DNA from 3 places in the Streptomyces sp. NPDC006365 genome. Region 1 is predicted to be linked to each of the others. Evidence: riboswitches for the same ligand, from Rfam matches in the RefSeq annotation. Region 1 holds a riboswitch; each other region holds the start of a gene.
What was found. Region 1 has a riboswitch for cyclic di-AMP ahead of ACFYO0_RS29110 (transglycosylase SLT domain-containing protein). Riboswitches for the same ligand answer to the same signal wherever they lie in the genome.

Region 1 (7,515 bases):
GCAAGGGTGGCGACCCGATCGACATGGTCTCCGGCGAGATGATCATGGAGGAGGTCGATGTCGCCCTAGCCGGCCTGCTCCCGCTCGTTTTGCGCCGCACCCACCTGTCGACGTACGAGTCGGGGCACTGGTTCGGCCCCTCCTGGGCCTCGACGCTCGACGAGCGGCTGGAACTCGACAGCGAGGGTGTCGTCTTCGCCGCAGAGGACGGGATGATCCTGGTCTACCCGGTTCCCGAGCCCGGAACGGCGACTCTGCCGCTTGAAGGACCGCGCTGGCAGCTGGACTGGGACGGCGGGTCAGAAGCCCCCATCCGCATCACCGATCCTGCCACCGGCCGCACTCGTCACTTCGCAGCGACTTCCCAACCACCCTCCGCCGCCGAGGCGTTCACCCTTCCACTGGCGGCCTTGAGTGACCGCAATGGTCACCGGATCGACATAGACAGGGGCCCCGACGGCGCACCCACAGCGGTGCGTCACTCGGGCGGCTACCACGTTTTCGTCGATACCGAAGGAGACAGGATTACGCGCCTGCGTCTGAGGGAGTCCGAGGCAGGGACCGAAGGCGTGACGCTGCTCCGTTATGCCTACAGCGCGGACGGCAACCTCACTGAGGTCTACAACTCCAGCGGCCTGCCGTACCGGCTGACCTATGACGACCGGGCGCGGATCACATCCTGGACCGACCGAAACGGGTTCTGGTACAGCTACACCTACGACGACCAGGACCGCTGCATACGCGGCGAGGGCATGGACGGTGTCCTCGACTGCACCATCGAGTACGACGCCGAAGAGCGGGAGACCCGCTACATCGACTCGCTCGGCCGCACCACGACTCATCGCTACAACGATCTCCTCCAGCGGACGGAGATCGTCGATGCGCAAGGCCGGGCCGTCAGAACCGAATGGGACCGCTACAACAGGCCGGTGTCCAGGACTGACGCACTGGGCCACGTCACCACCTTTGAACACGATAGGCGCGGCAACCTCGTCGCTGTCACACGGCCGGACGGCCTGCGCACCACGGCGGAGTACAACGAGCTGGATCTGCCGGTCCGAGTGGTCGAGGCCGACGGAGCCGAGTGGCAGCAGACCTTCGACGCACGGGGCAATCGGCTGACGATCGTCGATCCGACAGGGAACTCGAGGCAATACGCCTACGACGAGCAGGGGTGCCCAACGGCCGTGGTGGACGCCCTCGGCCATGTAACCCGCATCGAGTGCAACCCGGCGGGCCTCGCGACCGGGGATACCGACGCCCTCGGACACACAACGCGTGCCGAGCGCGATGCATTTGGCCGCATAGTTCGGCTCGTCAACGTAGAAGGCCATGTCGAGGGTATGGGCTGGACTGTCGAGGGAGCCCCTGCCTGGCGCCTTGCGGCCGACGGCAGCCGGGAGAGGTGGGAGTGGGATGGCGAGGGCCACCTGATCGCTCACACCGACAGGTCGGGCAACCGGTCCACCACGAAGACCGGACACTTCCACCAGCCGACCGCCCGCACCGGCCGCGACGGCACCCAGTATCGGTTCACCTACGACACCGAAGTGAACCTGACGAAGGTGACGAACCCGCAGGGCCGGACCTGGGAGTACGTATACGACGAGACCAACCGCCTCGTCTCGGAAACGGACTTCGAAGGGCGCACACTCACCTACACCTACGACGCGGCGGGGCGCGTCGCCTCCCGCACCAACGGCGTCGGCGACGAGATCGCCCTCGTCCGGGACGCACTGGGCCGGGTGGTCGAGCAGCGTAGCGGCGACCGGGTGTCCGTCTTCGCCTACGACCCGGCGGGACGCCTCGTGCACGCTGACAACGACGAGAGCACGCTGGAGTGTGCCTATGACGCCCGGGGGCACCTGGTGCGCGAGGTACTGGATGGTGCCGAGACCACGTACACGTACGACGCTTTGGGGCGACGCACGGAGCGCCGTACTCCCAGCGGGATCGTTTCCACCTGGACGTACGATGCCGTTGGGCGCCCGGCTTCGCTGGACGCCGCAGGACACAGGATCGCGTTCACCTACGATGCCCTTGGACGGGAGCTCAGCCGGGAGTTCGGGGCCGCAGCGACGCTCACCCAGACCTGGGATGCGATGGGGCGCCTGGCTGGGCAGTCGATCCGCGGCACCGGACAGGCCGGCGAGTCGCTCCTGCAGGAACGGACGTATACCTACCGTCCGGACGGGCTGCTCTCCGGGATCGCGGAACTCACCACCGGACAACGCGCATTCGACCTCGACCGCGCCGGACGCGTCACCACGGTCCGCGCGCGCGACTGGACCGAGACCTACGCGTACGACGGCCTCGGCAACGTCCGCGAGTCGACTGCCCCTTCGGCCGGTGACGCTCCAACGACGAGGGAGTACACCGGAAGCAGGCTGCTGAGGTCGGGGCGCACGAGTTACGAATACGACCGGCAAGGGCGGCCCGTCCGCACTGTGAAGCGGCTCCTCAACGGACAGAAGCGCATCGCCACTTTCGCTTGGGACCCGCAGGACAGGCTTACTTCGACCGTCACGCCGGACGGCGACCAATGGCGCTATCGGTACGACCCCACCGGACGGCGCTGCGCAAAGGCGCGCCTGGATACCGACGGGAAGGTGATCGAGGAAACCCGATTCACTTGGGATGGCACCCGTGTTGCTGAGCAGATCACCCACGATGAGCGAGCCACGGCCTGGGACTACTTCTCGGGCACGCATCGTTCCGTGGCCCAGGTAGACCGAGATGCGAGCGGGGTCCGCTGCCATGGTGTCGTCACGGACACGATCGGCACTCCTACTGAACTCGTCAGCTACGAGGGCGAGTTGGTATGGCATCGCAGGACGGAGTTGTGGGGATGCGAGCTGGCATCCGCCCCACTTCCTGCGGTCTCCGGCGCGGAAGTCGACTGCCCGTTGCGGTTTCCCGGACAGTACGCCGATGCCGAGACCGGCTGGAACTACAACTTTGCGCGGTACTACGATCCGCAGAACGCACGTTATGTCACCCCCGACCCGCTGGGACTCGCCCCGCAGCCGAATCACTACGGATACGTCCCGCACCCCTTGTTCTTTATCGACCCGCTGGGCCTGGCGCAGCCCCGCAACGGTCTCGGGCGGTGGGAGAGGGACCCCGACGCTCCGGCGACGCAGCACAACCGGTCGTCGGAGTATCCACACGGGTATTGGCCCGAGACCCACGAAGACATGGTCACGCGATTCACCGACGAGGGCCGTGCGGCCAACGGATGGCCATTGGACGAGAACGGAAACAGAATTCCGAGGGATCAGCTCACCTGGCGCAACAACGCGGGCGAAGTAATTCCGGGAGACTCGGCCATTCTCACGTACGACCACAACCCGCGTGTCGTCGAACATTGGAATGAAACGGGTCATAACAGCAGTTATGCGGACCGTGAAGCTTGGTATAATGACACAACCGATATGGAACCGATGACCCGGGCGGACAATGGCCGTGACGGTCAGCGCGCTCCGCGATACCGTCAGGACACTGGGCCGAATTACTCGTGCAGGGGTGCGTAAAGGAGGTTCATATGGATCCGGCCGCTGTTGTGTCCGGTTTTCCAGGAGTCGAAGAGTTTCCGGGTATCCCGGATTGCTGGCGTTGGTCGCCCGCACCCGGACTGGACTTCGCTGCGGCTCTCAGTGCGGACGGGCAGTACCTCTTCCAGGTCAACGCCCGTGATTCGTACGACGAAGCGCTGGTTGGCGCCATCCTGGCGGCTGCGCGGGAGGACGGTTCTCGTGCGCTCGCGGGTAATGTCTTGCTGAACACCATTACTGGATTCAGGTTTCCTGAGCGTGAATTCGATGTCGTCGGAGTCGCGCGGCCTGGTGTGCATCGTTATCACGAGGTCCAGCTGCCAGAACTCCAGCAGGTTACATGGGCGGTATTTCCTGGGTACGCGTGTGAATTCGCCGCCCCGGACCGGTACTCGCTCGACGACGCGCGCGAGAGTTTCATCAGGGTTCTCACTCCGGCCAACCTCGACAGGGGTCCCGTGCCCTTCCTCAAGATGCGGTACGACAACACCGTGACCAAGGGAGGAACGGATGGCCCGGACGGAGTCCTGGCAAAGCCGGAGACTCTGTACCGCGAAATCAAGCTACTCGACGGTGCGCCGGGAAGTTACGTCGAGTTCGAGAATTTCCGGGGCCAGGTGTTTCGAGTCGACTGGGACGGTGCCTGGGTTCTGTCCGGAGACCCCGAAAGGGCGGAACCGCACCGCGTTGAGCTTGAGGAACTGCTGGTGTTCGCAGAGAAGCGCCTCCGTGGCTGAGGCGCGGCTACGCGTCACCGACGAGACCGGTGAGACCTGGGACGACCCCTCCGAGCGGCAGATCCAGAGGCTCTACGCTGCGCTCAACCTGCGATGCCGGTTCCTCGTCTTGGAGCGACTCGACGTACCAGAGGTCGGCCAGCACTACCTGCAGGTCGCCCTCAACGACGACCTCACCGTCGTGGTCGAGTACCGGGAAGGTGGCTCTCACACGCACTACCGTGCCGAGGTGTCGCTGCCCTCGGACCGGGGTGGTGAGGAACTCGTGGTCCCGGTCCTGCTCGACTGGGCTGCCCGACGCGAGGGCTGGCGCCACGAGCTGCCGTGGGTGCGCTGGGATCCGAAGAATGAGCGGCCCCGGGAAAGCTGAAACCGTGTCTGTTCCTCACCCGCGCATCAGGCTGGGCGCGTCCGCCCCTGCCCTCTCGAAGTGCAGCTGATCGTGGAGGAATCATGGGCATTCGCGCCATCGGGCTGGACGAACTATTCGAGTTCGCGTCGGCTCGGTTGCGAGACTGAGCCGATGTCCCCGTTGTGACACATTACGGGCGATCTGTAACGTTTGTAGATCTGCCTGCCTGAGGGCAGCCGCTGTACGCCACGTGCGTGTACGCAACCTCATCCGCCGAGCACGTCGACGTAGCCGAGGCTGTGCTCCATGGCCCGCGCCTCAGCGGCCCCCCGAACACCGGTGCTCCGGCCTCCCCTTCAAGCTCAAAGCCGGACCGTTCCCCACGGGCGCAATGCCCGACTTGCCTCCATTGCCGCTTTGTTCAGGCTTGATGGTGCTTGATCGCGTGAAATGGGTCACGTTCGGGTGGATTGGGTGTTGAAGTCCCGTCTCGGCAACTTCTGCTTTGCAGAACGTAAGTTGAAGGTTGCGTTCCGGAGTAATCGGGCGATTTCCCCCTCGTTTTGGCTAGTTCATAAGGGGCGCACCGGGATTTCGGGGCTTGTTTCGGGTGTGTGCTCTCGCATACGTTCTCGTCGATCCGGGCGGAACGCCGAATCCTGCCGCCGCCCCGGAACCCCATTCATCCACGCGCTACGGCAGGAGCGGGGGACCCAGGTAAGTCGCCGATCCGGGCACCGGAACGGCTTGGGGTGAAGTCGTACTCACCGTGCGGCCGGGCATCTCCCGCCCGAACCCGACAGCTCACCTCGCAGGCGCCGGAGAGGAATTCGCCATGCCCGCACGAGGTAAGCACCGCCGTCCGAAAGCCCGCCGCATCGCCCGCGTCGTCGTCCCCGTAGGAACGGGCGGGGCCGCGCTCGCGCTCCCGTTCGTCGGGGTGACCGGCGCCCACGCCGCCCAGCCGGCGGCGCAGGTGGCACAGGTTGCGCAAGCCGCGGTTCCGCAGGTCGAGCTCGTCACGCACAAGGTGGTCAAGGGCGACACCCTGATCAGGATCGCGAAGAAGCACCCCAAGAGCGGCGGTTGGCAGAAGCTCTACAAGGCCAACCGTGCGGTCATCGGTGACAACCCCTCGCTGATCAGGCCGGGCCTCACCCTGACGGTCGGTACGAAGAAGGCGACCGCGTCCCCGGCTGCAGCCAAGTCCGCGGCGCCTGCTGCCACCCCCGCCGCCGCGAAGACGTACACGAACGACCTGGACGGTTGGATCAAGGAGGCGCTGGACGTCATGGCCCAGCATGGGATTCCGGGCTCGTACGACGGCATCCACCGCAACGTCATGCGTGAGTCGTCGGGGAATCCGCAGGCCATCAACAACTGGGACTCCAACGCCGCGGCCGGGACCCCGTCCAAGGGCCTCCTGCAGACCATCGATCCGACCTTCAGGGCCTACCACGTGCCCGGTACGTCGATGGACCCCTTCGACCCGGTCGCGAACATCGCGGCGGCCTGCAACTACGCCGCCGACCGATACGGCTCGATCGACAACGTCAACGGCCCTTACTGATCGGGCGTCTGGACCTGCGGGGCGGCCTCGTCACCGGATCGGCTGAGCGCGCCCCAAGGGTCGGCCGATCGGCGCCCGGGGGAAGCCCGGCCCTCTGACGGTGCCGGGACATTCACCGTCGCTCGTCGCCCTTCGCGTCCCGGAACAGATCTTCGACCTTGGCGGCCGTCACGGAGCGCTTCAGCCAGGCTCGGAGGGTCTCCAGGTCGGTGCATTCCATGATGCGCGCGCGTACGCCGTCCGGAACCTCGACGCCACGCTCGCCCAGGACCAGCAGGATGTCCTCGGCGTGACCTTCGACGCGGCCTTCCGCGCGCAGGCGCTGGGAGGTCTCCGAGCGGAAGAAGGAGAGGTCGACGGACATCAATTGCCTCCAGATCTTTGCGGCCGGGGCGGTCCCGAGGCCGAGTTCGGTGAATTCGGCGAAGATCCTCGCGGTCTCTTCGTCGACGGTCTTCAGCGCGGCGGCCAGGGCTTTCAGTATGGCAGCGACGTTGTCGTCCTTGCCATGAGTGATGGCAGACAGTGTCGCCAGGGGAATGTCGCGGGCCGCGGTGGACGGGTCGGTGATGGCGGGGACGTTGTGCGGGCCCAGGACGAGGGGACGCAGTGTGAGAGTGCGCCACTGCCTGGGCCCGATCGTGATGGGTTCGGAGGCCCAGGTGGCGGTGGCCTTGTCCTGGCAGGTGACGAGCAGGACCGGCGGGATGCGGTACTTCGCATAGAGGTGGGCGATGTAGTAAGCCCAGCTTGCGTGCTTCTTCGGGTCTTTCTTGCCCTGGGCTTCGACGACCAGCAGATGGCTCTCGCCGGAGGCGGTGTCGAGCCTGAGGAGCGTGTCCACGCGCCGTTCCAGTGGCTTGATCTCCGTGAGATCGGTGGGCATGAGAGACACCGCTACGGGGTCCGGAAACGGGAGATCCAGGGTCCGGAAGGTCCGCGCGAAGGCGCCGGGGTCCTCCTGGAAGAGGCGGTGCATCGCCTCGTGGGATGAGCTGACCATGTGGCGGCGGACGGTAGTGACGGCACGTCAAGCCGGAATGGAATATGCCGCTGGCTCACTCGTAAGGATGATCAGTGGCACCGTCCGGCCCCGGCTAGCCAGCTACCCGAGGCCGGTGCCGCACGCACCCATCAACCAAGCTTCGCGTTCTGCGCCTTGGCCACGACGGGGGAGACCTTTGTGTCGCTGGGCCTGGAGTCCGCGATGGCCCAGCCGTTCACCGCGTAGTAGACGGCGATCACGTCGTCGCGGCGTACGGCTGCAGAGTGGACCGTGTGGGTGACGCCCCTGAACGCCAA
Region 2 (7,515 bases), on a different contig from region 1:
GGTTAGGCTCCGGCGTCATGGACGTACTCATCCATCTCTTCGTCGCCCTGCACATCATCGGTATCGCCGCACTCCTCGGCGGCTTCCTCACCCAGATGAAGGCGATGGGCGAGGGCACGGCCCGCTTCGGCCCCGCGATGCTCCACGGCGCGTTCACCATGCTCGTCACGGGTGTGATCCTGGTCGGCCTCAACCAGGCCGACGACCAGGCGGTCAATAACATCAAGATCGGCGTCAAGCTGGCGTTGCTGATCGTGATTCTGGGTCTCGTGTACGTGAAGCGGGACGAGGAGAAGGTGGACAAGGGCTTGTTCGGCCTGGTTGGCGGCCTGACCACCGCGAACATCTTCATCGCGGTGCTTTGGACCTGATGGCCTGAAGAGCCTCGGAAGCGGCCCCTTGAAGAGCCGCAAAACGGGCTCACGCGCGCGTGCACCCCGAAAAAGGGTCCACGCGCGCGTGCCTCACGCCGGACGGACCACGCTGTGGATCGGCATGTAGTAGATCGACTCCTCGCGGACATACGCACCCGGCTTCGGGGCGTGGATCATCATGCCGTCGCCGAGGTAGAGGCCGACGTGGCTGATGTCGTCGTAGAAGAAGACCAGGTCGCCGGGCTGGGCGCTGGCGACCGAGACCTGGGTGCCCACATTGACCTGGTCCCAGGTGGTGCGCGGGAGGGTGACGCCGGCGGCCTTCCAGGCGGCCTGGGTGAGGCCGGAGCAGTCGTAGGAGTCGGGTCCTGACGCGCCCCAGACATACGGCTTGCCGGTCTGGGCACGGGCGAAGGCGATCGCCTTCTCGCCCTTGGCGGTCGTGGTGCCCGCGGAGGTGCCCGTGCCGGTCGAGGTCTCCGCGCCGGTGGAGGGCGCGGGAGTCGGCTGGGCCTGCTGCTGCTGTTGGCGGAGCTGTTCCTCCGCGGCCTGCTGCCGCGCCAGCTCCTCCGCCTTGCGCTGGGCCTCCTCGCGCTTCTCCCGCTCGATCGCCGCGAGCCGTGCCTTTTCCTCGGTGGTCAGCCGCGAGAGCAACTGGCGCGCCTCGGCGAGTTTCCGCTGAACGTCCGCCTTGGACGACTTCAGGGTGTTCTCGGTCGTGGTGAGCGCCTGAAGGCTCTCGGAGGCCTCCTGACGCTTCTGCGTCATCTCGGACTGCTGCGTCGCATAGTCGTCGACGGCCTGCTGCTGGCGGCTGGTCAGCCGGTCCATCAGCTGGTTCTGGTCGAAGTAGTCCTGCGGGTTGTCCGCGAGCAGCAGGGACGCGGCGTCAGGGGCGGCGGCACCCGTACGGTACTGCGCGGCGGCGAACGTACCGAGCTCCTCGCGCGCCTCGTTGAGCTTCTGCGTGCGGGAGGCCACGTCGTCAAGGAGGTTGTCGACCTTCTTGCGCTGCTTGCCGGTCTTCTCCTTGGCGCCGTTGTACTTCTCGGTCGCCGTCTCCGCCTGCTGGTAGAGGTCGTCGACCTTCTTCTGGACTTCGTCGAGGCTGGGCTTCGGCTCCGCCGAGGGCGAAGCGTTCGCGGTCTGCGACAGGAGGGCCACCGAGGTGAGAGCGGCGGTGGCGAGGGCAGGGGTCCGTATGCCCTTGGGACTGGACGACCGCGCTTTGCGGTGTGGCGCCACGAAGGCGACTCCTTCCGTGCTCCGCCTACCGAGTTAGCTGTCGGGTTCGGGCGTGTGCTTCGGAAGGTTTGCCCTACGGCCCTTCTCCCCTGAGGGAGTTGGACCGATTCACCCCAAGGTCGGTGGGTCCCCGGCTCCGGGTGGCCCACAAGGGCGTACCGGACTCGGCGGGAGCCGCACGGCCCGGCGACGTTCGCCGGTGGGGGTCGAGCGGCCCACTGCGAAAGCTAACCAACTCGTGTGGCTCCTGTGAAGGTTGATGTGCGAATTGTCCGATACGTTTTCGTGACCTTAGCCTCAGGTGTCATGATCCGTCGCCGACCGTGACGGGGCGGTCCTGGAGAGTGAGAGGGATCCCGGCAGGCTCGCACCGGCAGAGCCGTCAGGTTTTGAGCGCAGCTTTTCAGGGCGGCCGCGAGGTGTCAGTGGGGGAGCCTAGACTCGGAGAGCGATGAGCAGCCTCTTTGATGACAGCTTCCTGGCGGACCTCAAACCCTCGCGGGACCGCGAGGAAGAGCCCCCGCCACCGCCCGAGGACGAGCACGTACCGGAGCAGGTTCCGGACGATCTGTTCGGCGGGAAGTTCGACGTGCCGCCGGACCGGGAGGCCTACTACCGCGATGGTGCCCCCCGTCCCCATGTGGACGCGGCCGCGCTTCTGGAGGGGCTGAACGACAACCAGCGCGCGGCGGTCGTGCACTCCGGCTCCCCCCTGCTCATCGTGGCCGGCGCCGGGTCCGGCAAGACCCGTGTGCTCACGCACCGGATCGCGTACCTGCTCGGCGAGCGGAAGGTGCACCCGGGTCAGATCCTCGCGATCACGTTCACCAACAAGGCCGCGGGCGAGATGAAGGAGCGCGTCGAGCACCTCGTCGGCCCGCGTGCGAACGCGATGTGGGTGATGACCTTCCACAGCGCGTGTGTACGGATTCTGCGGCGGGAGTCGAAGAAGCTCGGCTTCACGTCCTCGTTCTCGATCTACGACGCCGCCGACAGCAAGCGCCTCATGGCCCTGGTCTGCCGCGACCTGGACCTCGACCCGAAGCGCTTCCCGCCCAAGTCCTTCAGCGCCAAGATCTCGAACCTCAAGAACGAGCTGATCGACGAAGAGGATTTCGCGGCACAGGCCTCCGACGGCTTCGAGAAGACCCTCGCCCAGGCATACGCGCTCTACCAGTCGCGACTGCGCGAGGCGAACGCCCTCGACTTCGACGACCTGATCATGACGACGGTCAACCTCCTGCGTGCCTTCCCGGACGTCGCCGAGCACTACCGCCGCCGCTTCCGCCACGTCCTCGTGGACGAATACCAGGACACGAACCACGCCCAGTACGCCCTCGTACGGGAACTCGTCGGTACCTCCGAGCACCCCGTGGACGTACCCCCGAGCGAGCACGACGTGCCGCCCGCCGAGCTGTGCGTCGTCGGTGACGCCGACCAGTCCATCTACGCCTTCCGCGGCGCGACGATCCGCAACATCCTCCAGTTCGAGGAGGACTACCCGGACGCGACGACGATCCTCCTGGAGCAGAACTACCGCTCCACACAGACGATCCTGAGCGCCGCGAACGCGGTCATCGAGCGCAACGAAAGCCGCCGCCCCAAGAACCTGTGGACCAACGCGGGCGCGGGCGCGCGCATCACCGGCTACGTCGCCGACACGGAACACGACGAGGCGCAGTTCGTCGCCGACGAGATCGACCGGCTGACGGACGCCGGTGAGGCGAAGGCCGGCGACGTCGCCGTCTTCTACCGTACGAACGCCCAGTCCCGTGTCTTCGAAGAGGTCTTCATCCGCGTCGGCCTGCCCTACAAGGTCGTCGGCGGCGTCCGCTTCTACGAGCGCAAGGAAGTCCGGGACGTCCTCGCGTACTTGAGGGTGCTCGCCAACCCGGAGGACTCCGTACCGCTGAGGCGGATTCTCAACGTCCCCAAGCGGGGCATCGGAGACCGGGCCGAGGCGATGATCGACGCACTCGCCTCGCGGGAGAAGATCAGCTTCTCGCAGGCGCTGCGCCGCGTCGACGAGGCGTACGGCATGGCGGCCCGCTCCACGAACGCCGTCAAGCGGTTCAACACGCTGATGGAGGAGCTGCGGACCATCGTCGAGTCGGGCGCGGGCCCGGCCACGGTCCTGGAGGCCGTGCTCGAACGCACCGGCTATCTGGCCGAGTTGCAGGCCTCCACGGACCCGCAGGACGAGACCCGTATCGAGAACCTTCAGGAACTCGCCGCCGTGGCCCTGGAATTCGAGCAGGACGCCGGTGAGGGCGAGGCCGCGGGCGGCCTGTCGGACTTCCTGGAGCGGGTCGCGCTCGTCGCCGACTCCGACCAGATCCCGGACGAGGAGGAGGACGGCTCCGGCGTCATAACGCTCATGACCCTCCACACCGCCAAGGGCCTCGAATTCCCCGTGGTGTTCCTGACCGGCATGGAGGACGGCGTCTTCCCGCACATGCGCTCTCTCGGCCAGACCAAGGAGCTGGAGGAGGAGCGGCGGCTCGCGTATGTCGGCATCACACGCGCGCGGGAGCGGCTGTATCTGACGCGGTCCTCGATGCGGAGTGCCTGGGGGCAGCCCTCGTACAACCCGCCGTCCCGCTTCCTGGAGGAGATCCCGGACACCCATCTGGAGTGGAAGCGGACGGGGTCCATGGGAGCGGTGGCCTCCGGCCCCGCGGCGGGCGTGGCGGCCTCCCTGTCCTCCTCCCGCACGCGCTCGGCGGCCTCGGGCGCCTCCGGCTTCGCCACGCGGCGTGGCGGTGCCACGGAGAAGCCGGTGGTGTCGCTGGCGGTGGGGGACCGGGTCACCCACGACCAGTTCGGGCTCGGCACGGTGGTCGGCGTGAAGGGCACAGGGTCGAACGCCGAGGCGACGATCGACTTCGGGGACACAAAGCCGAAGCGGCTGTTGCTGCGGTACGCGCCGGTGGAGAAGCTGTAGCCCTGCGGGGCTCGGTGGCCGCGCGGCGGGGCGGTTACGTCGGGTTGAGGCCGTGGCTGCGGAGCCACGACAGGGGGTCGATCGCGTCGCCGCCGCCCGGGCGTACCTCGAAGTGGAGGTGCGGGCCGGTCGAGTTGCCGGAGTTGCCGGAGAACGCGATCGGGTCGCCGGCCTTCACCTCGGTCCCGGAAGCGACCTTGTACGTGGAGAGGTGGCAGTACCACGTCTCCGTACCGTCCTTCGCGGTCACGATCGCCATGTTCCCGTACGCGCTGTTCCACTCCGTACGGACGACGCCGTCGGTCGCGGCCATCACCGTCGTGCCGTACGAGACGGGGAAGTCGATGCCCGTGTGCACGGACATCCAGTTGATGCCGGCCTGGCCGTAGTAGGCGCTGAGCCCCTTCTGCTCGACCGGCACCGCGAACTTCGGACGCAGCCGCTCCTTGCGCGCCGCCTCCGCCGCTGCCCGCTTCTTCTCGGCCTCCTGCTGGGCCTTGAGATCGATCCGCTCCTGCGTACGGCTCGCCCGGTCGGCGAAGTCGTCCGCGTCCGCGGTCAGGCTCTCGAGCTGGGTGTCGAGCTTGTTGTTGGCGGTCGCCGGCTGCACAGCGGTCGTGCCGGTCGCGGCCGTCGTCTCGTTGCCTTCGTTCCCGTTCCCGCTGCCCACGGATGCCGCCGCGATCCCGGCCACACCCATCACGCACGCGGACGGCACGGCGACCGTCAGCAGAGCGGAACGCTTGGGCGGGGTACGGCGGCGGGAGCGGGATGCTGCGCGGGATGCGGTGCGGGACCCCGGGCGGGGGGCCGGCAGGACGGCGGTGGCGTCCGGGGCGAGCTCTTCGGGGCCGTCGACGAGAAGTGGTTCCTCGTGGCTGCTGGTGCTGATACCGGTGCCGGCGTCCGGATCCAGGCCGCCGGAGGAAGGGAACTCGTCTTCTATGGCGGACTGTTGTTCGTATGTGACCGGCTCGAAGATCGCTGTGGCCGACTGATCGTGCGGCTCATGCGGCTCGTGTTGGTCGGACGACTCGTGCTGTTCGCCGCCGTCGGAGTTCCATGCCGTGGCGTCGTACGCACCCGAGTCGAAGGTCTGCGTGTTCCACTGCTGAGCCTGGCCGAACGGTTCGGCCTGCAGCCAGGCGTTCGCGTCCCACTGACCGCTGATGTCGGGGCCTGTGGACTGCGCAGGGATCCCGACGAGCGGCTGGTGGCCGGAGGTGTCCGTCCACAGGCCGGTCGCGTCATGGCCGCCGGTGTCGTACGCGGCGTGATGCTGGGCCGCGTAGGGGTCGTAGTTCAGCGTCTGGTGACTGCCGGTGGACGTGTACGAACCGGTGGCACCGCTGCCCGGCAGGTCGCCGAAGAGGGGGTCGGTCTCGAAGCTCGTCGTGGCCTCGAAGGGCGGCGCCGCGCAGGCGCCCGGTGTGCCGTATGTGTCGTAGATGCCGGTGGGCGCCGCGTCAAATCCAGTGGCGGTGTAGGCGTCGTACGTGGTGAAGTCGCCGTACTGGACCCCGTGCTCGCCATGCGACGCGAAGTGCGTCGAGGCAGCTTCGGGAGCCGCGGCCGGGGGCGGCACGGTCCCCGACGGGTGACGGTCGTTCACCAACTTCTCTTTCGCCTCGACGACAGGGGCGCTGGCAGAGCAGTGCGGTGACTGTACCCGGCGGTTGACGGGCGCGACAATCTTCGGCCGTCATCCCCCGCTCGGGAAACGGGCATTCGGCCGCCTTTCGGCGGACTGCGGGTGCGACTTTGGCCTTTCGTTCGATAAACGTTCGAGGGCGCGTGGGTGTTCCCCAGCTGTTCGGCGTTCGAGGTCCCGTCGGCGTGCGGTGCGTGTTGTGACTTACGCCACGGTTAGTCCGCCGGTGCGTGCGGCGGCAGGGACTCCCGCGGTCTCCTCGATGTCGAGCGCCTGCCGTATGCCCACTGCGACCGCCGGGTGTACGGGCAGGGCGAGGTGGCCTATCCCGCTCACTCGTACGTTCTGCGCGAGCAGGTCCGGGTGCTCGACGCAGGCCGTCTCCAACGGGTCCATCAGCTGGTCGAGGTCGCTCCAAAAGCTCACAAACCGGGTCCGACAGGCCGGTGCGGGCTCGCGCAGCTCCTCGAGCACGGTGGAGTCGGGCCGCATTTGCCGCACGATCGGATGCGCGTTCATCAGCGGTGCCACGCGCGTGCCCGAGTGCGGTGTGCCCAACGTCACAAGAGTCCGTACGCGGATGTCACCGCCCAGGCGCTGCACGTAATAACGCGCGATCAGTCCGCCGAGGCTGTGGCCGACGATGTCGACCTCCTGCTGACCGGTGCGCTCGCAGATCTCCTCTATGTGCCGGCCGAGCAGCTCGGCAGCGGTACGTATGTCGCAGGTCAGGGGGGAGTAGTTGAGCGACTCGATCTGTTGCCTGCCGTGCTGGGCCAGGGAGCGGCGCAGCAGCACGAACACCGAGCGGTTGTCTATGAACCCGTGGAGGAGGACGACCGGGGGTTTGGGCTGGGTGGGCAGGCGGTGGGCCTCGGCGTCACGGTCGGTGCCGGTCTCGGTCGCGATCTCGGAGGTGAGGTCGTCGGGTGCGCGGCGGGGCCTGGGCAGTGAGGCCGAGGGGAGCGTGGGAGCCGGGGAAGGCGAAGGGGTGCCCGGGCGGCGCTCTTGGGTGATGCCCGTGGGATAGAGGATCAGATGTCCCGCGAGGATCGCGACCTCAAGGGCCGTGGCCTTCAGGAGGGTCAGTGAGAGTCCGGCCAGTCTGCTGGGCAACAGCCGTTGACAGAGCGGCAAAAGCGGATAAAAGGGCGCTACTGCCCTGGTGACCTTCATGGCCGACCTCCCGTCGGCGCACGGAAGGACGGCTCTGTCCCCCGTGTGCCCTCATGGGAAACCGCCGACGAGGAGTACGACGGTGCACGGGTGGCGTATGTCACGCCCGTTGAACGACGGGGGCT
Region 3 (7,515 bases), on a different contig from region 1:
CACTCACCTTGGAGGCCGCGGCCCGCGCCGTCGGACTGTCGCCCGCCCATCTCTCGCGTCTGGAGACCGGGCGGCGCCAGCCCTCGCTGCCGATGCTGCTCGCGCTCGCCCGTACCTACGGTACGACGGTCTCGGAGTTGCTCGGCGAGACGGTCCCCGAACGGGACGCGGTCGTCCGCGCCGCCGACATGGAGCCCACGCAGGCGGGCGGCTGGACGTACTGGCAGGCCGGCGCGGCAGGGCGCGGCATGCAGTCACTGCGCGTACGCGTCCCGTACGGAGCGCAGGGCGACATCGTGCGCGTCCACCCCGGCGAGGAGTGGCTGTACGTCCTCAAGGGACGGCTGCGTCTGCGGCTGGGAGACAGCGCGCATGCGCTCGCGCCCGGAGACAGCGCGCACTTCGACTCGCTGACCCCGCACCGGATCGCCGCCGCGGACCGGGACGGTGCCGAACTGCTCTTCGTACACACCCTGCTGCAGAGCCCCACGGCCGCGCTGTGCCTCGGCCCGACGACCCCCGGAGCGACTTCATGAGGGACATGGAAGAGAAGTTCCCGCGTGCTCTGTGGGTGCGGCTCATCATCTACGTGGCCGTCGGGCACCTCTTCGCGGCCTTCATCTACCTGCTGTTCACGCTCGGTGCGCAGAACCCGTAGGCAACGGGCCGGCAGACGCGTGATCAGCTTGTCGGGCGGTCAGCCGAGGAAGCGTTCCCGGAGCCGCTCCCGCGTCTTCGAGGTCACGCGAAGGCCTTCTTCCAGGTAGGTGTCGACGCCGCCCCAGGTCTCATCGATCGTGTCGAACGCCGCCGCGAGGTACTCGGCGCGTGCGTCGAAGAGCGGGCTGAGCAGTTCCATCACCTCGGGGGAGTACGCCGAGGACGCGGAGCCGCTGCGGCGCACCTTGTAGCGGCGGTGGGGGGCGTTCGACTTCAGGTAGTCCGCCACGATGGCCTCGCGCTCGACGCCGAGGGCGAGGAGCGTGATGGCTACGGAAAGGCCCGCGCGGTCCTTGCCCGCCGCGCAGTGCATCAGCACGGGCACGCTGTCCTCGGCCATCGCGTGCAGCACCCGCGAGTGCTCGGGAGTGCGCTCCTTGATGATCGAGCGGTAGGACCTGATCATCCGGTTTGCCGCCTTGCCGTCCGCGAGGATCATGCGCAGCTGGTCCAGGTCGCCGTCGCGAACCATTGTCCAGAACTCGGCGCCGTGTGCCGGATCCGTCAGCGGCAGGTTCACATTCCGCACGCCCGCCAGCTCGATGTCCGGCCCTTCCAGCTTCTTGTCCGCCTCGTTGCGGAAGTCGAAGATCGTGTGCAGGCTCAGCGAGGCGAGGAACGCGGCGTCCTCCTCGGTCGCGTGCGCGAGGTGGCCGCTGCGGAACAGCAGTCCGGGCGCCACGCGTCGGCCGTCCTCGGTCGGCAGGCCGCCCACATCACGGAAGTTGCGCACTCCGGTCAGCTCGGGCTCGGTCGACGGGACCTGCTGCGTCACGGGGGCTCCTCCCAGTCGGCGGCCGACGCTGTTGTCGGCGGGGCGCCACTCGACGATACGACATGCATTCGTGGGCCAATCAGTTGTCCACAGGCGCTGCCGGTGCGTCGTCCACAGGCGGTGCGGGCGAGGCGCGGGCGCCTGCGATGATGTTGTGCTTGAGCGAGCTTGTTCGGATCTGTGAGGACTTGATGGTGGAGATCGGCAAAGACGGTCGTACGTGGCTGCTTTCGGGGCCCACGAGCAGTTATGCCCTGCGGCTCACGGACCAGGACGAGCTGCTGCATCTGCACTGGGGTCCGCGCATCGCGCTCGCGGACGCCGAGGCACTGGCCGCCCGTCCCGGACCGGAGTACCGGGGCTTCGAGTCCCCGCTCGACGGTCACGAGGAGTACCCGGTCGAGGGCGGCCCCCGTTTCGTACGGCCGGCGCTGTCCGTGCGTACGGACGAGCGGCGCGGCACGGAGTGGCGCTTCGAAACGTACGAAGTAGATGAATCCGATGAATCGGACGGGGCCGAACTGCGGCTGCGGTTCTCCGACTCCGGACTCGGCATCACGCTGCACTACCGGATGCGCCCTGCCTCCGACGTCGTCGAGCGCTGGGTGACCCTCGCCAACGAAGGGCCCACCCTGGAGGTCCTGCGCGCCGACTCCGCGACCTGGACGCTGCCGGAGCGCGAGGGCTGGCGGCTGTCGCAGCTGCACGGGCGCTGGGCGGCCGAGTCCCAGCTCGTACGAACGGACCTCACCTACGGTGAGAAGGTCATCGGCAGCCGGCGCGGGCACACCGGGCACCAGCATCTGCCGTGGGTCGCGCTGGACGTCGAGGGTGCGGCGACCGAGGAGCACGGTGAGGTGTACGGGTGCGCGCTCGCCTGGTCCGGTTCATGGCGGATCGCCGTGGCCCAACTCCCGGACGCGCGCGTGCAGATCACCGGCGGCGCCGGGTACGACGACTCCGGCCTGGTGCGGCTGGAGCCGCGGGAGAGCTTTGTCACGCCGGTTTTCGCGGGCCTGTGGAGCGATGGCGGCTTCGGCGGGGCGAGCCGGGCCTGGCACGCGTACCAGCGGACGTATGTGATCCCGGACGCGGACCAGGACCGGCCCGTGCTCTACAACTCCTGGGAGGCCACGGAGTTCGACATCTCCGAGGAGCAGCAGCGCGCGCTCGCCCGGCGGGCCGCGGCGATGGGCGTGGAACTCTTCGTGGTCGACGACGGCTGGTTCGGGAAGCGGACCAGCGACCGGGCCGGGCTCGGGGACTGGACGCCCAACCCCGACCGCTTCCCGGCCGGGCTCAAGCCGCTGGCGGACGACGTGCACGCCCTCGGCATGCAGTTCGGGATCTGGGTCGAGCCGGAAATGGTCAATGCGGACAGCGAGTTGTATCGGGAGCATCCCGACTGGATTCAGTATCAATCAGGACGAAATCAGACAGAGTTCCGTAATCAGCTCGTACTGAACCTAGCGCGCGAAGACGTCCAGGAGTATCTGTGGGAGCAGCTTCACGGGCTGCTCTCCAGTGCCCCGATCGACTATGTGAAGTGGGACTTCAACCGCTGTTTCACGGACGCCGGCTGGCCCGGCGAGGCGTATCCGCAGCGGCTTTGGGTCGACCATGTGCACGCTCTGTACGGTCTGTTGGACCGGCTGCGGACCGCGCACCCCGGTGTCGCCTTCGAGTCCTGCTCCGGCGGTGGCGGCCGGATCGACCTCGGTGTCATGGCGCGTACGGACCAGGTGTGGACCTCGGACAACACCGATCCGCTCGACCGGCTCGCCATCCAGCACGGCTTCAGCCAGATCCACCCGGCGCGGGCCATGGCCGCCTGGGTCACCGACAGCCCGAACAATCAGCTCAACGGACGCGTGAGTTCGCTGCGCTTCCGCTTTGTGAGCTCCATGGCCGGAGTGCTCGGGGTCGGTGGCGACCTGACCGAGTGGAGTGACGAGGAACTCGCCGAGGCGCGGGACTGGGTGGCGCTCTACAAGGAGATCCGGCCCCTCGTGCAGCGTGGCGACCTCTACCGGCTACGGGCGCCGCAGGGCGGGCTGAGCGCCGTGCAGTACGTCCATGAGGACCAGGCCGTCGTGCTTGCCTGGCTCCAGGCTCAGCATTACGGGGAGCCCGTGGCGCCCGTACGACTGCGGGGACTCGACCCGGCGGCGACGTACGAATGCCTCGAAACGGGCGAATTGCACAGAGGTGCGGTGTTGTTGCATCACGGACTGCGGACCGGCTTGCGCGGCGACCTTGATGCGGCAGTTTTCCGACTGCGTCGCATCTGAGAGTTGTGTCCGCATTGGAGTGCCTTCATTCCAACTCGCTCTGCAATAGGGACTCCTGAATCAGTGGTGCGTGAGCAGCGTCATATTCGTGACGTTCCGCTGTCGCCATGCTCACGTAATTCAGGCGTGTTTACAGGGGATTTCGGGAAGGCGGGAGATCGGTGATTCACGGAGGGTGACGGCGATTTCGGTCAAGGATCAAGAGAATGGGGCACATAGGGAACCCAAAGCTTGTCCCTGTGCGTCTTAGTCGCTTACGTTCGCCACCAATCCGGGCGGACGCCTAATCCTGCCGCCGCCCGTAATCCGCACACCGATCCGTACACGGCAGGAGCGGGGGACCCACAGGTACAACGCCTGTTCCGGTCTCCGGAACAGGCTTGGGGTAAAGCCGCGCGAAAGTGTGGCCGGGCATCTCCAGCTCGCACCCGACAGCTCACCTCGTAGGCGCCGGAGAGGAATTCGCCATGCCCGCGAAGGGTAAGCACCGCCGCCCGAAGTCCGCGCGTTTCACCCGCTCGATCGCCGTTGCCTCGACCGGTGGCGCCGCTCTCGCACTGCCTTTGCTGGGAGCGGCCGGCGCACAGGCCGCTACTCCGCAGAGTGCGCCCGCGTCTGTTTCCAATAAGGCCGAATCCGTTTCCCAGAAGGCTGTTGAGTCCGTTCCGGTCGCCGCGGAGAAGAAGGCCGCGACCAGGACGTACGAAGTGAAGGCGGGCGATTCTCTCTCGAAGATCGCCGGCGAACAGAATGTCAGCGGTGGCTGGAAAAAGCTCTACCGGGACAACCGCCAGGTGGTCGGAAGTGACCCGGGGCTCATTCACCCGGGCCAGAAGCTGACGATCGGCAAGAAGGCCGCCGCGCCTTCGGGTGCCAACGAGGCCAAGGCTCCCAAGGCGGCCAAGGCCCCCCAGGCGTCCGCGAAGAAGGCTACGCCCGCCAAGGCGGCCGAGGCGCCCAGCAGTTCGAGCGGCTTCACCATGCCGGTCGAGGGCGCGACCGTCAGCACCCCGTACAGAATGTCGGGCGGCATGTGGTCCAGCGGTTACCACACCGGTGTCGACTTCGCCGCCGCGACCGGCACTTCACTCAAGGCCGTGGGTGCGGGCACGGTCGTCTCCGCCGGCTGGGGCGGCGCATACGGCAACCAGGTCGTCATCAAGCTCAGCGACGGCCACTATGCCCAGTACGCTCACCTTTCATCCCTTTCTGTCTCGCAGGGGCAGTCTGTGACCGCGGGTCAGCAGGTCGGCCTCTCCGGTGCGACCGGCAACGTCACCGGTCCGCATCTGCACTTCGAGATCCGCACCACGCCGGACTACGGCTCGGACGTGGACCCGCTGGCGTTCCTGCGCTCGAACGGCGTCTCCGTCTGACGTCACCAGCGCAGTGCCGCGAGCGGAGCGCGTCTCCCTCTCGCGTCGAAGGCCGGACCCCTGATCCCCCGGGTCCGGCCTTCGGCTTGTTCCGGGGTCGACAGGGATGGGGGCTGACGGTCAAGATCTCCGGGTAAGCGCTTTCTGCCTGTCTGTCGGATCAGCACAGGCCTCGGATCAGCACGACCGTCGTACGCCAGCCAAGGAGACGCTTCATGACGACCCGTAGAGCCTTCGGAGCCCTGGCCGCCGGTGCCGCCCTCGCGGGTCTCGGCCCTGCGCGCACTGCGAGCGCGCACGCCGCGGGTGCGTCGGCGCGCCTCCGCCGAGGACGGCTCATCGCTCGTGACGGCTTCCGGCACGGACTTGGGCAGTGGGTAACGGAGTTGCAGGACGGTGGCAGTGTCACCGCCTCCCGTGGGGTCATGGAGATCGATGTGCCGGGCGGCGCCACGGTCTGGTTCAAGCGGAAGTTCGTGGGACCGTACGTCATCGAGTACACGGCCACACCGGTCTCCGCGGGCGGTGTCAACGACCGGGTGTCGGACCTCAACAACTTCTGGAACGCCGTCGACGTCCGTTCCCCGGACGACCTCTTCGCCACCGAACGCGGCGGCGCCCTCGACGAGTACGACTACCTCAAGACGTACTACTCGGGCTACGGCGCGAACTACAACACGACCACGCGGCTGCGCCGTTACGTGGGCCAGGCCGGCGTCCGGCCGCTGATCCACGACTACACCGAGCCCCTGCTCGTGGCGAATCGCCCCCACCGCGTCCGGATCGTCTCGCACGGCTCGACCGTCCAGTGGTGGAACAACGGGCGGCTCGTCTTCGACTACGCCGACCCGGAGCCGTACACGAGCGGGCACTTCGCGTTCCGGACCGTGTGGAGCCATTTCCGGATCGCGGACTTCCGGGTGTGGAAGCTGCGTATTCCGAGTTGACCGGGACTTTACGCGTGGCTTATCTCACCGTCCGTCAACCCTTTCCTACGGTCGCGTAGCTCACATCGAAAGGTGAATCATGGGTCGATGTGGCAGACGATTCGAATGAACTCAGCAGATCAGTGATCGGGTCGTACGTGGCGGTGGGGGACAGCTTCACCGAGGGCGTCGGCGACCCCGGCCCCGACGGGGCGTTCGTCGGCTGGGCCGACCGGTTCGCGGTGCTGCTCGCCGACCGGCGGCCTGAGGGCGACTTCGGCTACACCAACCTCGCCGTCCGGGGGAAACTGCTCGACCAGATCGTCGAGGACCAGCTTTCGCGCGCGAAGGAGCTGGCGCCGGATCTGGTTTCCTTTTCCGCGGGCGGTAACGACATCCTTCGGCCGGGCACCGATCCCGACGAGGTCGCTTCTCGCTTCGAGCGTGCCGTTGCCGAACTCACGTCGGCTGTCGGCACGGTGCTTGTGACGACCGGCTTCGACACCCGTGGTGTGCCTGTGCTCAAGCACTTGCGCGGCAAGATCGCTACGTACAACGGGCATGTGCGGGCGATTGCGGATCGGTACGGGTGTCCTGTGCTCGACCTGTGGTCGTTGAAGACCATTCAGGATCGGCGGGCCTGGGATGGTGATCGGCTGCATCTCTCGCCGGAGGGGCACACCCGGGTTGCGCTCCGTGCCGGGCAGGTTCTTGGGCTGTCGGTGCCCGCGGATCCGGAGCAGCCGTGGCCGCCGTTGCCGCCGCGCGGCACGCTTGAGGTGCGGCGGGACGACATTCACTGGGCCCGGGAGTACCTGGTGCCGTGGATTGGGCGGCGGCTTCGGGGGGAGTCGTCGGGGGATCGGGTGGTGGCCAAGGGGAGCCTTTCGCCGGATGACATCAAGTTGCGGATGCGGTCCGCTGTTTGAGGGGTTCTTTTCCCCTGCCCCGCCCCTTCCCGAAGCTGGGGGCTGCGCCCCCAGGCCCCCCGCCAGGGGTGGGGGTCACACGTCGTGTCGCGGCTGCGGGTGCGTCGTGGCTTGTCGCTCCCCCACTCTCGACTTCTCCCCCACTCTCGACTTCGCTCGAGCGGGGGGACCCCCATGAGCGGGGGGACCCCCATGAGCGGGGGGACCCCCATCGCGGCGGAGCCGCCAATGTCACAGCCCCGCGCCCCTGAATCGAAACGACGCACCGGCCCGCGGCCCATTAGCGGCTCCGCCGCGGGGCGCGACCAGCCACACTCAACCCGTACCCGCCCATGAACCGAACCCACTACCCCCGTGGGCGCCCCTGCTCAACCGCCGGAGGCAGTTCGCGTGCCAGAGCCTCATCCGCCCACTGCTGCGTGCGGGCTCGAGACACCGCGCCCTCATACGCCGTCATCTGGACAGCCAGACCGTCCAGAAACGCGGTGAGTCGCAGAG

Region 2: it holds a riboswitch for cyclic di-AMP, as region 1 does, so the genes downstream of both, ACFYO0_RS22950 (NlpC/P60 family protein) here and ACFYO0_RS29110 (transglycosylase SLT domain-containing protein) in region 1, are expected to answer to the same signal.
Region 3: it holds a riboswitch for cyclic di-AMP, as region 1 does, so the genes downstream of both, ACFYO0_RS34355 (peptidoglycan DD-metalloendopeptidase family protein) here and ACFYO0_RS29110 (transglycosylase SLT domain-containing protein) in region 1, are expected to answer to the same signal.

The regions. Positions count from the first base shown of each region.
Region 1 covers NZ_JBIAHS010000012.1:111,131-118,645, forward strand. The annotation lists gene ACFYO0_RS29095 (DUF6531 domain-containing protein) at 1-3,533, shown strand, start outside; gene ACFYO0_RS29100 (hypothetical protein) at 3,545-4,291, shown strand; gene ACFYO0_RS29105 (hypothetical protein) at 4,284-4,661, shown strand; cyclic di-AMP (ydaO/yuaA leader) riboswitch at 5,325-5,474, shown strand; gene ACFYO0_RS29110 (transglycosylase SLT domain-containing protein) at 5,479-6,213, shown strand; gene ACFYO0_RS29115 (hypothetical protein) at 6,326-7,216, opposite strand; gene ACFYO0_RS29120 (hypothetical protein) at 7,348-7,515, opposite strand, start outside.
Region 2 covers NZ_JBIAHS010000008.1:141,345-148,859, reverse strand. The annotation lists gene ACFYO0_RS22955 (hypothetical protein) at 18-371, shown strand; gene ACFYO0_RS22950 (NlpC/P60 family protein) at 465-1,619, opposite strand; cyclic di-AMP (ydaO/yuaA leader) riboswitch at 1,627-1,799, opposite strand; gene pcrA (DNA helicase PcrA) at 2,071-4,563, shown strand; gene ACFYO0_RS22940 (M23 family metallopeptidase) at 4,598-6,175, opposite strand; gene ACFYO0_RS22935 (esterase/lipase family protein) at 6,419-7,390, opposite strand.
Region 3 covers NZ_JBIAHS010000017.1:4,060-11,574, forward strand. The annotation lists gene ACFYO0_RS34335 (helix-turn-helix domain-containing protein) at 1-536, shown strand, start outside; gene ACFYO0_RS34340 (DUF6126 family protein) at 533-658, shown strand; gene ACFYO0_RS34345 (tyrosine-protein phosphatase) at 698-1,495, opposite strand; gene ACFYO0_RS34350 (alpha-galactosidase) at 1,687-3,786, shown strand; cyclic di-AMP (ydaO/yuaA leader) riboswitch at 4,088-4,249, shown strand; gene ACFYO0_RS34355 (peptidoglycan DD-metalloendopeptidase family protein) at 4,254-5,162, shown strand; gene ACFYO0_RS34360 (DUF6250 domain-containing protein) at 5,378-6,109, shown strand; gene ACFYO0_RS34365 (SGNH/GDSL hydrolase family protein) at 6,232-7,017, shown strand; gene ACFYO0_RS34370 (TetR/AcrR family transcriptional regulator) at 7,364-7,515, opposite strand, start outside.